3 regions of the Sphingomonas sp. SP6 genome follow, and region 2 is predicted to be linked to each of the others. Evidence: predicted binding sites of a transcription regulator. Region 2 holds the regulator's gene; each other region holds the start of a gene.
The links. The regulator LexA, encoded in region 2, represses DNA repair genes until DNA is damaged. The targets are predictions, from matches to a motif close to GTTCCNCNCTTGTTCT.
Positions count from the first base shown of each region.

Region 1 (3,437 bases), on a different contig from region 2:
CTCCCCGTGCCGGGGAGGATCTAAGTAGCGCGCCGCCGCCCAGGCCGCGCCGGTCGTGTCCGCCACCGCAATCCGCGCGGTCACGCCGAGCCGCGCGAGCAGGCGGACGAGCCGCGCCGCCATCGCCGCCTCGCCGCCGTGGAGGTGGGCGACCCCGGTCACGTCGAGGAACAGCCCGTCGTCGTCCGACACCGCGACCACCGGGCACCAGCGGCGCGCGAGCGCGAGTGCGAGGCGGTCGAGGTCGGCGCGGTCGCCCGCCGGATCGGCGTCGCGGACGTCGAGATCGGGGACGCTCGCGCGCGCCTGGGTCAGCGCCATGCCCGGCTCCAGCCCGATCGCGGCGGCGGCGGGAGAGACCGCGGCGAGTTCGATCCGGCTGCCAACCTTCTGGACGGTGACGAGCGGGCGGCCCGCGGCGAAGCGGAGGGGCGCGCGTGCGGAGGCGTCCTCGCGGCAGACCCGCGCGAGCGTGCCCGCGGTGGTGCGGCCGGTGTCGAAGAAGGGGACGACTCCAGGCGGCGCGGAATGCGGGTCGTTCGAACCTCGCCGGGCATGTTTGTCGGGGCGCGGGCCTTCGCCGGGGGAGCTGACCCGCGGCATCTCCCTCCACCGTGCGAGCGCGGCGGCCGCGCGTTCGTCGCCGTTCGGGTCGATGCCGGTGAACGGCGAAGGTCGGTCGAGCAGGCCGTTCGGGTGCTGGTGGAGGTATTCGCCGAAGCCGGCGTTTCCAGCAAAGCCCTCACCTTTCCCATCGCTGACGCAATGGACCGCTTCGCTCTTCCGCGTCCAGGAGAGGGAGTTCGTCTCCTCCCACCCCTGCGACTTGCCGCCGTCGTCGCCGGGGAGCCGCTTGAACGGCATCTCGGCGGCTTCGCTGCGGCGACCCAGCTCGCGCATCGGCGGGCGCTGGTGTTCGGGCATCGTCGCCACCTGGCGCTCGACATCGGCGCGGGTTTCGCGCGCCCATCTGGCGCCGGGACGCCAGCCGGTGTTCTTCGGCGAATCGCACGCCTTGCCGCCCTGCTCGGCATCGGCGGCGGCCTTGATGGCGAGCAGATCCGCGTCGGCGGTCGCCTCAGGCGGCGGCGCGGCGCGTCGGTCCGACCGCAGCACGCGCTCGATCGCCCAGAGCGGCAGGTAGAGCGAGGCGACCCGTTTCATCTGTAGCCTCCACGAGGATGTCGAAGGATTCGCCGCCACGCTGGCGGACGCAGGAAAGGTCCCAGCGCGGGCGGCCGAGCCCGCGCGTGGGGAGAGGGGAGGAGGGCGCCGAGGCGACCCGCCAGCGGGTGACCGCGGCCGAGGGGACCGCGAACGGGTCCGCCTCCGCGCGGGCATGGCGCTTCATGAGGAGCGCGATCGTCTTGCCGCCTTCCGCCGCCAGCTGGAGCCTGCGGGTCGAGGCGGTGGCGGCACGCTTGGCCTCGCCGATCACCGCGCCCAGGCAGCGGTGGCGCAAGCCCTCCTCCATGAGCGCGAGCAGCTCGGCGTCGTCCGCCGCTTCGGCGTAGATCAGGCGGTGCGGCGCGAGCCCGGCCTGGTAGAGGCCGGGCGCGAACAGGTCGCGGCGGCGCACCACCCACAAGACCGGCCCCCAGGCGCGCGCGGCGATCCCGGCGAGGAACAAGGTCGCCGAGGCGTCGTCGCCGGGATGCGCGGTGGCGGCGGCGATCTCGTGGAGCGCGTCGAGCCGCAAACCCCCGTCGGCGAGCCGCGAATCGATCGCCTCGACTCCGAACGGCAGCCGCTCGCGACGGCGATGGCCGTCGCCTTCAATGCGCTCAAGCGCCTGCCGAAGCTGGGCTATGATGGCGGCGTCTGGCATAAGGTGACTCGGGACACGACTCGAACAAGGATTATGTTCCTATTCTGTTCCAACCGTCGGCAGAGTCAATCCACTCTGGCGGCGGTTCCTGTTCGGCAGGGACTCGCCACGGGCGTTGAACGATTATAATAGCCGCGGGTAATCTTCGCGGCGCGTGGCTCCATGCGAATGCGACACGACACTGGAGAGACCGGCTTGGCGGACGCCCCCCGCAGCAATCTGAGGCCCCTCAGCCTCCACGTGCCCGAGCCGAAGTTCCGGCCCGGCGACGCGGTCGATTTCGCCGAGGTCGCGATCGTCCCTGCGGGCGAGACCCGGCGGCCCGACACCGCGACGCCCGCCACCGAGATGCCCGATCTCGCCTACGGGCTGGTGCGGGTGCTCGACGATCACGGGCAGGCGGCCGGCCCGTGGAACCCGCGGCTCGACGCCGAAACGCTGCGCCGCATGCTGCGCAACATGGCGCTGGTCCGCGCCTTCGACGAGCGGATGTTCCGTGCGCAGCGGCAGGGCAAGACGAGCTTCTACATGAAGTCGCTGGGCGAGGAGGCGGTCGCCGTCGCCGCCGCCCACGCGCTCGACGCCGAGGACATGTGCTTCCCCTCGTACCGCCAGCAGGGGCTGCTGATCACGCGCGGCTGTCCGCTGGTCGACATGATGAACCAGATCTACTCGAACAGCGCCGACAAATTGGGCGGCAAGCAGCTGCCGATCATGTATTCGGAGCGGCGGTTCGCCTTCTTCTCGATCTCGGGCAACCTCGCGACGCAATATCCGCAGGCGGTGGGCTGGGCGATGGCCTCGGCCGCGAAGGGCGACACGCGGATCGCGGCGACCTGGTGCGGCGAGGGCTCGACCGCGGAAGGGGACTTCCACTCGGCGCTGACCTTCGGGACGGTCTACCGCGCGCCGGTGATCTTCAACGTCGTCAACAACCAATGGGCGATCTCGAGCTTCTCGGGTTTCGCCGGCGCGGAGGCGACGACCTTCGCGGCGCGCGCGGTCGGCTACGGCATTGCCGGCCTGCGGGTCGACGGCAACGACGCGCTCGCGGTCTATGCCGCGACGCAGTGGGCGGCGGAGCGCGCGCGGACCAATCTGGGGCCGACGCTGATCGAGCATTTCACCTATCGCGCCGAAGGCCATTCGACCTCCGACGACCCCTCGCAATACCGCTCCGCGGGCGAGCCGACCGCCTGGCCGCTGGGCGACCCGATCCGGCGGCTCAAGGATCACCTGATCGCGATCGGCGAGTGGGACGAGGCCCGCCATGCCGAACAGGACAAGGCGCTCGCCGAGGAAGTCCGCGCCGCGCAGAAGGAGGCCGAGAAGAACGGCATCCTGGGCCACGGCCTCCAGCAGCCGCTCGATTCTCTGTTCGACGGGGTGTTCGAGGAGATGCCCTGGCATCTGCAGGAGCAGCGCCAGCAGATGCTCGACGAGGAAGCCGCGAGCGGGCGGCCGTGGGATCGCAAGGCATGACCGACACGCTGACCGAGGCGGACGCCCCCGCGACCGCCCGCATGACGATGATCCAGGCGATCAACTCCGCGCTCGACGTGGCGATGACGCGCGACCCCGACGTGATCGTGATGGGCGAGGACGTCGG
Region 1 covers NZ_JBZFLG010000002.1:538,639-542,075, reverse strand. Annotated here, with positions in the region: gene AC4GYY_RS08300 (Y-family DNA polymerase) at 1-1,164, opposite strand, end outside; gene AC4GYY_RS08295 (ImuA family protein) at 1,079-1,828, opposite strand; gene AC4GYY_RS08290 (thiamine pyrophosphate-dependent enzyme) at 1,997-3,310, shown strand; gene AC4GYY_RS08285 (alpha-ketoacid dehydrogenase subunit beta) at 3,352-3,437, shown strand, end outside.
Region 1: a site for LexA is predicted at 1,864-1,879, ahead of AC4GYY_RS08295 (ImuA family protein). Genes of this name have one in related genera too.

Region 2 (3,437 bases):
CGAGGCGACCGCGGCGGTCGACTGGAACGACTCGATACCAACAACGACGGTTTCGTCGAGAAGAGCGAGGCGCCCGAGCGGATGCAGCGCCGCTTCGACCGGCTCGACACCGACCACGACGGCAAGCTCTCGGCGGACGAGCTCGGGGCAGGTCGTCGGCGCTGAGAGCGCCGCTCGGCGGGTCGCCTTCCGCAACCTTCGGCCGGCCCCGGCGTGACGCGCCCGCCCGCTCGCGATGATGTGAACCCAAGTGTGACCTTCGAAGCTCCGCCTCACCTTCTCGCCGTCGCCGTGGCGCAGCAACGCCTGGTCGCCGCCGCACGTCCGGTCTCGAGCGAAGTCGTCGCGATCGCCGACGCGCTCGGCCGGTGGACGGCGGCGCCCGTGATCGCCCGGCGCACCCAGCCCGCCGCCGACCTGTCGGCGATGGACGGCTATGCGATCCGCGCCGCCGACCTGCCGGGGCCCTGGCGGGTGATCGGGGAAAGCGCGGCAGGCAGACCCTTCGCCGGAGGGATCGGCCCGGGCGAGGCGACCCGGATCTTCACCGGCGCCGCCCTGCCCGCGGACGCTGACGCGGTGCTGATCCAGGAAGAGGCGCGGCGCGACGAGGACCGGCTGATCCTCACGGGCGAAGGTCCGACGGGGCCGAGCCGCAACGTCCGTCGTCGCGGCCTCGATTTTACGGACGGTCAGGAGCTGGTCGCCGCGGGCGAACGCTTGACTCCCGCTCGCCTGGCGGTCGCGGCCACCGCCGGCGTCGCTGCGGTTACCGTCCGCCGCCCGGTCCGTGTCGCGATCGCCAGCACGGGCGACGAACTGGTTGAGGTCGGTCAGCCGATCCCCGATGGAGGCCTGCCGGAGTCGAACCGCCTACTCCTGCGCAGCTTGCTCGCCGATCTGCCGGTCGAGATCGTCGATCTCGGCATCCTTCGCGACGATCTCGCCACCCTGCGCGACGCCTTCGCGGCGGTCCGCTGCGACCTGCTGCTCACCACCGGCGGCGCGTCGGTCGGCGATCACGACCTGGTCCGGCCGGCGCTGGAGACGGCAGGGGCGACCATCGACTTCTGGCGGATCGCGCTGCGACCGGGCAAGCCGATGATGGCCGGTCGGCTTGGCGACGCGCAGGTGCTCGGCCTCCCCGGCAATCCGGTCTCGGCCTTCGTGACCACCATCCTGTTCGCGCGACCGCTCGTCGCCGCACTGGCAGGCGCCCGCGATCCCATGCCGCGAACCACCACCGGGACGCTCGGGGAGGATCTGCCCGGCAACGGCGCCCGCACCGATTATCTACGTGCCGAGCTGCGTGATGGCCGCCTCTTCGCCGCCGCGATTCAGGACAGCTCGATGCTCCTCACGCTCGCCCGCGCCAACTGCCTGATCGTGCGACCGGCGCATGCACCGCCCACTGTCACGGGCGACTCGGCGGAGATCCTGATGATCGCTTGACGTGTGCAAGAGCGTTCCGTAAAGGTTCGTCGTCTGTTCGCCAGCGAGGCCGATCATGCTCACGCGCAAGCAACACGAACTCATCTGTTTCATCGACGATCGCCTGACCCAGACCGGGGTTTCGCCCTCGTTCGAGGAGATGAAGGACGCGCTCGACCTCAAGTCGAAGTCGGGGGTCCATCGCCTGATCTCCGCACTCGAGGAGCGTGGCTTCCTCCGCCGATTGCCCAATCGCGCCCGCGCGCTGGAGGTGATCAAGATGCCCGAGCGCGCCGAGGCGAAGAAGCCGACGCGCGCCGCCACGCCCCGGCCCGAGCCGGCGAACGACACCGTCGAGATCCCGCTGCACGGCCGCATCGCCGCGGGCGCCCCGATCGAGGCTTTCGAGGGCTCGACCACGCTGTCCGTCCCCGCCGCGCTGCTCGGCTCGGGCGAGCATTACGCGCTCGAGGTCTCGGGAGATTCGATGGTCGAGGCGGGCATCCTCGATGGCGATTTCGCGCTGATCCGCCGTCAGGAGGTCGCGCGCGACGGCGAGATCGTGGTCGCGCTGATCGAGGACAGCGAGGCGACGCTCAAATACTTCCGTCGCGAGGGTGCGATGATCCGCCTCGATCCCGCCAATCGCGCCTACGATCCCCAGCGCTACGCGCCCTCGCAGGTCCGCGTTCAGGGAAAGCTGTCGGGGCTGCTCCGCCGTTACGACTGACTGCCCGCCACGGATGTTCGTCGCCGGGCTGGAGGACGGTGGCGACCCGCCCGGCCGCGAGCGTCACCGCCACGCCGCCCGTTGTCGCCAGCACGTCGCGGTCGAGCCGTAGCCATGACGGCCGGCATCGCCACGGCAGCGGACGCTCGCTGATGACGATGTCGGCGCCCCGGCAGGCCGCGATCAACTCGTCGATGGGGACCCGGTAGGCGCTTCGCGTCGCCACGACGCGCCACCGCCGCCCGCCCGCCTCACGGTCGACGATGCACAGGTCGCGCGTGCATCGCGCCTCGGGCTGATCGACCAGGAACACCGGATCGCCGTCCACCCCGCCGTTCTCCGCCAGCGTGTCCAACGTATAGTCTCCCGCCCGGTCGCGCAGCACGGCGACGCCCGCTGCGGTTCGGATCGCGAGATGCCGTCCGTCGCCGGTCACCAGCAGGTCCGGAGTCGGGCTCAGCAGCGCCCAGACGAGCCCCGCCGCGAACGGTGCGGCTCCGAGCCGGCGCCAGCGCGTCCGCCACAACGCCGTCCACAGGCCGCCGGCGACCATCAGCGCGAACGCTCCGCCTGGCATCGCGGGCAGCGCCGCCACCGCCCCCGGCGCGGCGGCGACCCGGTGGGCAAGCCAGAGCAGTAGCGCCAGTGTCCGCTCGAGCAGCCACCACAGCGGCCCTGCCAGGCCCGTCGGCTCGAAGACGAGCGCCGACGCCTCCAGCGGCATCACGACAAAGGTGGTCAGCGGGATGGCGACGATGTTGGCGACGGCCCCGTACAGCCCGGCCTTGTGGAAGTGATAGACGGCGATCGGCATCAGCGCCGCCTCGACCACCAGCCCCGTCAGCAGCAGCGACCCTCCTTCGCGCGCGACCCTTCGCCACCTGGCCTCGTCGCGCGGCAGGAACCAGGCACGCACCTTCGGGTGCTCGTGGAGCGCGATGATCGCGGTCACCGCCGCGAACGACAATTGGAAGCTTGGACCCGCCAGCGACTCGGGCCAGACCAGCAGCACGATGACCGCCCCCGCCGCGACCAGCCGCAGCGTCACCGCCTGCCGCCCGACCGCCATGGCCGCGAGCACGAGCAGCGCCGCGACGCAGCTGCGGATCGTCGGCACCTCCGCGCCGGTCAAGAGCGTATAGCCGATCGCCACCAGCGCCGCTGCGCCACCTGCCACCAGCGGCAGCCGCCCGGTCAACGCCAGCGCCGGACTGAGCGCGAGCACGCGGAGCACCAGCCACATCGTCAGCGCCACCGCCGCGGTGATGTGGAGGCC
Region 2 covers NZ_JBZFLG010000001.1:869,824-873,260, forward strand. Annotated here, with positions in the region: gene AC4GYY_RS04260 (EF-hand domain-containing protein) at 1-165, shown strand, start outside; gene AC4GYY_RS04265 (molybdopterin molybdotransferase MoeA) at 292-1,452, shown strand; gene lexA (transcriptional repressor LexA) at 1,508-2,161, shown strand; partial or broken gene AC4GYY_RS04275 (ComEC/Rec2 family competence protein) at 2,733-3,437, opposite strand, start outside.

Region 3 (3,437 bases), on a different contig from region 2:
CCGCTCGGGCGCGAGCGCGGCGTTGGCGGCGGTCGCGTCCGCGCCGACGCGAAAGGGACGGTAGAGCTCGTTGAGGGTCGGCAGCCGCCAGCCGCGATAACCCGACGCGCGCAGGGTCACCGCGGACGTCGGCGACCAGGCCAGCCCCGCCCGGCCGGTCGCTTCGGCGCCGTTCCGCGCGGGATAGGCGAGATCGGTGAGGAACGCGCCGGTCGCGATCGTCGTCTCGCGCAGTTCGCCGTCGGCGATCCGCCACCAGTCGACGCGACCGCCCAGCGTCAGCGTCCAGCGGCCGAGCTCCGCGCTCGCGTCCGCGAACAGCCCGGCGGTACGGGTGGTCCCGCCGGCGACGCGGCGGCGGGTCGGCGCGCCGCCCACGAAGGTGTAGAGCTCCTGCGTCTTTCCGCCGACCGCCCGCACGTCGCCGCCGAGTCGCAGGTCCAGCCCCGTCCCGAGCGGGGGCGACACCTCGACGCGCGCGCCGAGCCCGGTCGCGGGCGTGTTGTACTGGTCGAGCGTCTCGGTCGCGGCGGTACGGGCGGCGTCGATGCTCGCGAACTGCGAGGCGAAGGCGCGGGTCTGGACGTAGCCGAGCGCCGACCAGCCCCATTCGCCGCGGCCCACCAGCCGGACGCTCGCATCCGCGCCTTCGCTGCGGTTGGCGGTGAAGTCCGTGCCGCGATCGCGCCGGTCGGTGAAGGCGGCGACGTTGGCCTGGAGCTCGGTGTCGCCGCCCAGCGCGATCACGCCGCGCATCGCGCCCGAAGCCTGCTCGTAGGGCGCGGGGCGATCGACCGGGCCGCGATCCTCCGGCGCGGTCGGCGTGAAGCCGTCACCGCGGGCATAGGCCCCGGACAGGGTCGCGAAGCCGACTCCGCGCGCCAGCGTCGCCGAGCCCTGCGCATCGATCGAGGCGCGGCTGCCGTAGGCGACGCTCGCCAGCAGCGGGTCGCGCGTGGCCGGCGCGGCGCTCTCCAGCTCGACGGTGCCGGCGAGCGCGCCCGGGCCGAAATAGCCGCTGCCGCCGCCGTGGGTGACCCGGATGGCGCCGATCCGGTCGGTCGCATAAGCGGGAAAGGCGACCCACCCGCCGAACGGATCGGCCTGCGGCACGCCGTCGAGGATCAGCAGCGCCCGGCTCGAGGCGTTGCCGCCGATCCCGCGGAGCGAGATCCCCTGGCTGGTCGGGTTGGCGGAGCGCGAGTCCGAGCGGCGGAACTGCTGGAGCCCGGCGACGTCGGCGAGCACGCTCTCCAGTCGGTCGCTCGCGTTCTCGGCGATCCGCCGCGCGTCGATCGTCACCACCGACGCGGCCTTGTCGCCGGGACGGGCGGCGAGTCCCTGTCCCGTGACGACGACCTCGGGGATCGCCGGCGCGGCCGTTTCCTGCGCGAGGGCCGGGGCGCTGCCGCTCGCAAGCAGGAAGACGAAGGCGTGGCGGCGAAGGGTCATGGGGGCTCCTCGGGGCGAAGCAGCGCGATAGGGGTGCGGCGGCGCCCGCGCCAGCGACGTCGTCGAGGACGGCTCTACGCTATCGGAAAGTCCAACGTTGCCGTCCGCGTCGGCGGTCGGGGCTCGACCCTCGCATCGCTCGCATTCGCCCCTTATCTGCAACTCTAGCCTCCCGTTCAGAACAGAAGTAGAACCGCGCTTATGCTGACCCACATCTCCGTCCGCGGCGCGCGCGAGCACAATCTCAAGGGCGTGGACGTGGACATCCCGCGCGATACGCTGACGGTGATCACCGGCCTCTCCGGCTCGGGCAAGTCGAGCCTCGCCTTCGACACCATCTATGCCGAGGGGCAGCGGCGCTACGTCGAATCGCTCAGCGCCTACGCCCGCCAGTTCCTCGAGCTGATGCAGAAGCCCGACGTCGATCATATCGAGGGCCTCTCCCCCGCGATCTCGATCGAGCAGAAGACGACCAGCCGCAACCCGCGCTCGACCGTCGCGACGGTGACCGAGATCTACGACTACATGCGCCTGCTGTGGGCGCGCGTCGGCGTCCCTTACTCCCCCGCGACCGGGCTGCCGATCGCGGCGCAGACGGTCAGCCAGATGGTCGACCGCGTTCTGGCGCTGCCCGAGGGGACCCGCCTCCTCCTGCTCGCCCCCGTCGTCCGCGGCCGCAAGGGCGAGTTCCGCCGCGAGCTGCTCGAATGGCAGAAGGCCGGCTTCACCCGCGTCCGCATCAACGGCGAGGTCCACGAGATCGAGGACGCGCCCGCGCTCGACAAGAAGTACAAGCACGACGTCGAGGTCGTGGTCGACCGCCTCGTCGTCGGCCCCACCATCGCGACGCGCCTCGCCGACAGCTTCGAGACCGCGCTCAAGCTGGCGGACGGGCTCGCCTTTGTCGACCTCGTCGACACCACCGTGGCGGAGGCGACCGAGACCACCCCCCACGTCCGAGCCGCAGAGATCGGGCCGGGCGGCGCGATGAAGGGCGCCGGCGTCCCCGACAACCGCATCGTCTTCTCCGAGAAGTTCGCCTGCCCCGTCAGCGGCTTCACCATCGCCGAGGTCGAGCCGCGGCTGTTCTCCTTCAACGCCCCGCAGGGCGCCTGCCCCGCCTGCGACGGGCTCGGCGAGAAACTGATCTTCGACGAGGACATGGTCGTCCCCAACCACGATCTCAGCCTCAAGAAGGGCGCGGTCGTCCCCTGGGCGAAGTCGCAGCCGCCCTCGCCTTATTACATGCAGGTGCTCGGCTCCCTCGCCCGCGAGTTCGGCTTCAGCCTCGATACCGCGTGGAAGGACCTTCCGCCCGAGGTGAAGCTCGTCATCCTCCACGGCACCGGCGGCAAGCCCGTCACGCTCACCTTCGTCGACGGCAAGAAATCGTACGACGTGAAGAAGCCGTTCGAGGGCGTGATCGGCAACCTCAACCGCCGCCTGCTCCAGACCGAGAGCGCGTGGATGCGCGAGGAGCTGGGCAAGTACCAGTCCCCCCAGCCGTGCGAGGTCTGCCACGGCGCGCGGCTCAAGCCCGAGGCGCTGGCGGTCAAGGTGGCGATGCAGGACATCAGCCACGCGACCCACCTCTCCGTGGTCGATGCGCTCGCCTTCTTCACCGACCTGCCGCAGCACCTGGGTGCGCAGCAGCAGGAGATCGCCCGCGCGATCCTCAAGGAGATCGTCGAGCGGCTCGGCTTCCTCAACAACGTCGGGCTCGATTACCTCAACCTCGATCGCACCAGCGGCACGCTGTCGGGCGGCGAGAGCCAACGCATCCGCCTCGCCTCGCAGATCGGCTCAGGCCTGTCGGGCGTGCTCTACGTCCTCGACGAGCCCTCGATCGGCCTCCACCAGCGCGACAACGACATGCTGCTGAAGACGCTGCGGCGTCTGCGCGATCTCGGCAACACCGTGCTGGTGGTCGAGCATGACGAGGACGCGATCCGCACCGCCGATTACGTCATCGACATGGGGCCGGG
Region 3 covers NZ_JBZFLG010000002.1:308,783-312,219, forward strand. Annotated here, with positions in the region: gene AC4GYY_RS07225 (TonB-dependent receptor) at 1-1,452, opposite strand, end outside; gene uvrA (excinuclease ABC subunit UvrA) at 1,654-3,437, shown strand, end outside.
Region 3: a site for LexA is predicted at 1,631-1,646, ahead of uvrA (excinuclease ABC subunit UvrA). Genes of this name have one in related genera too.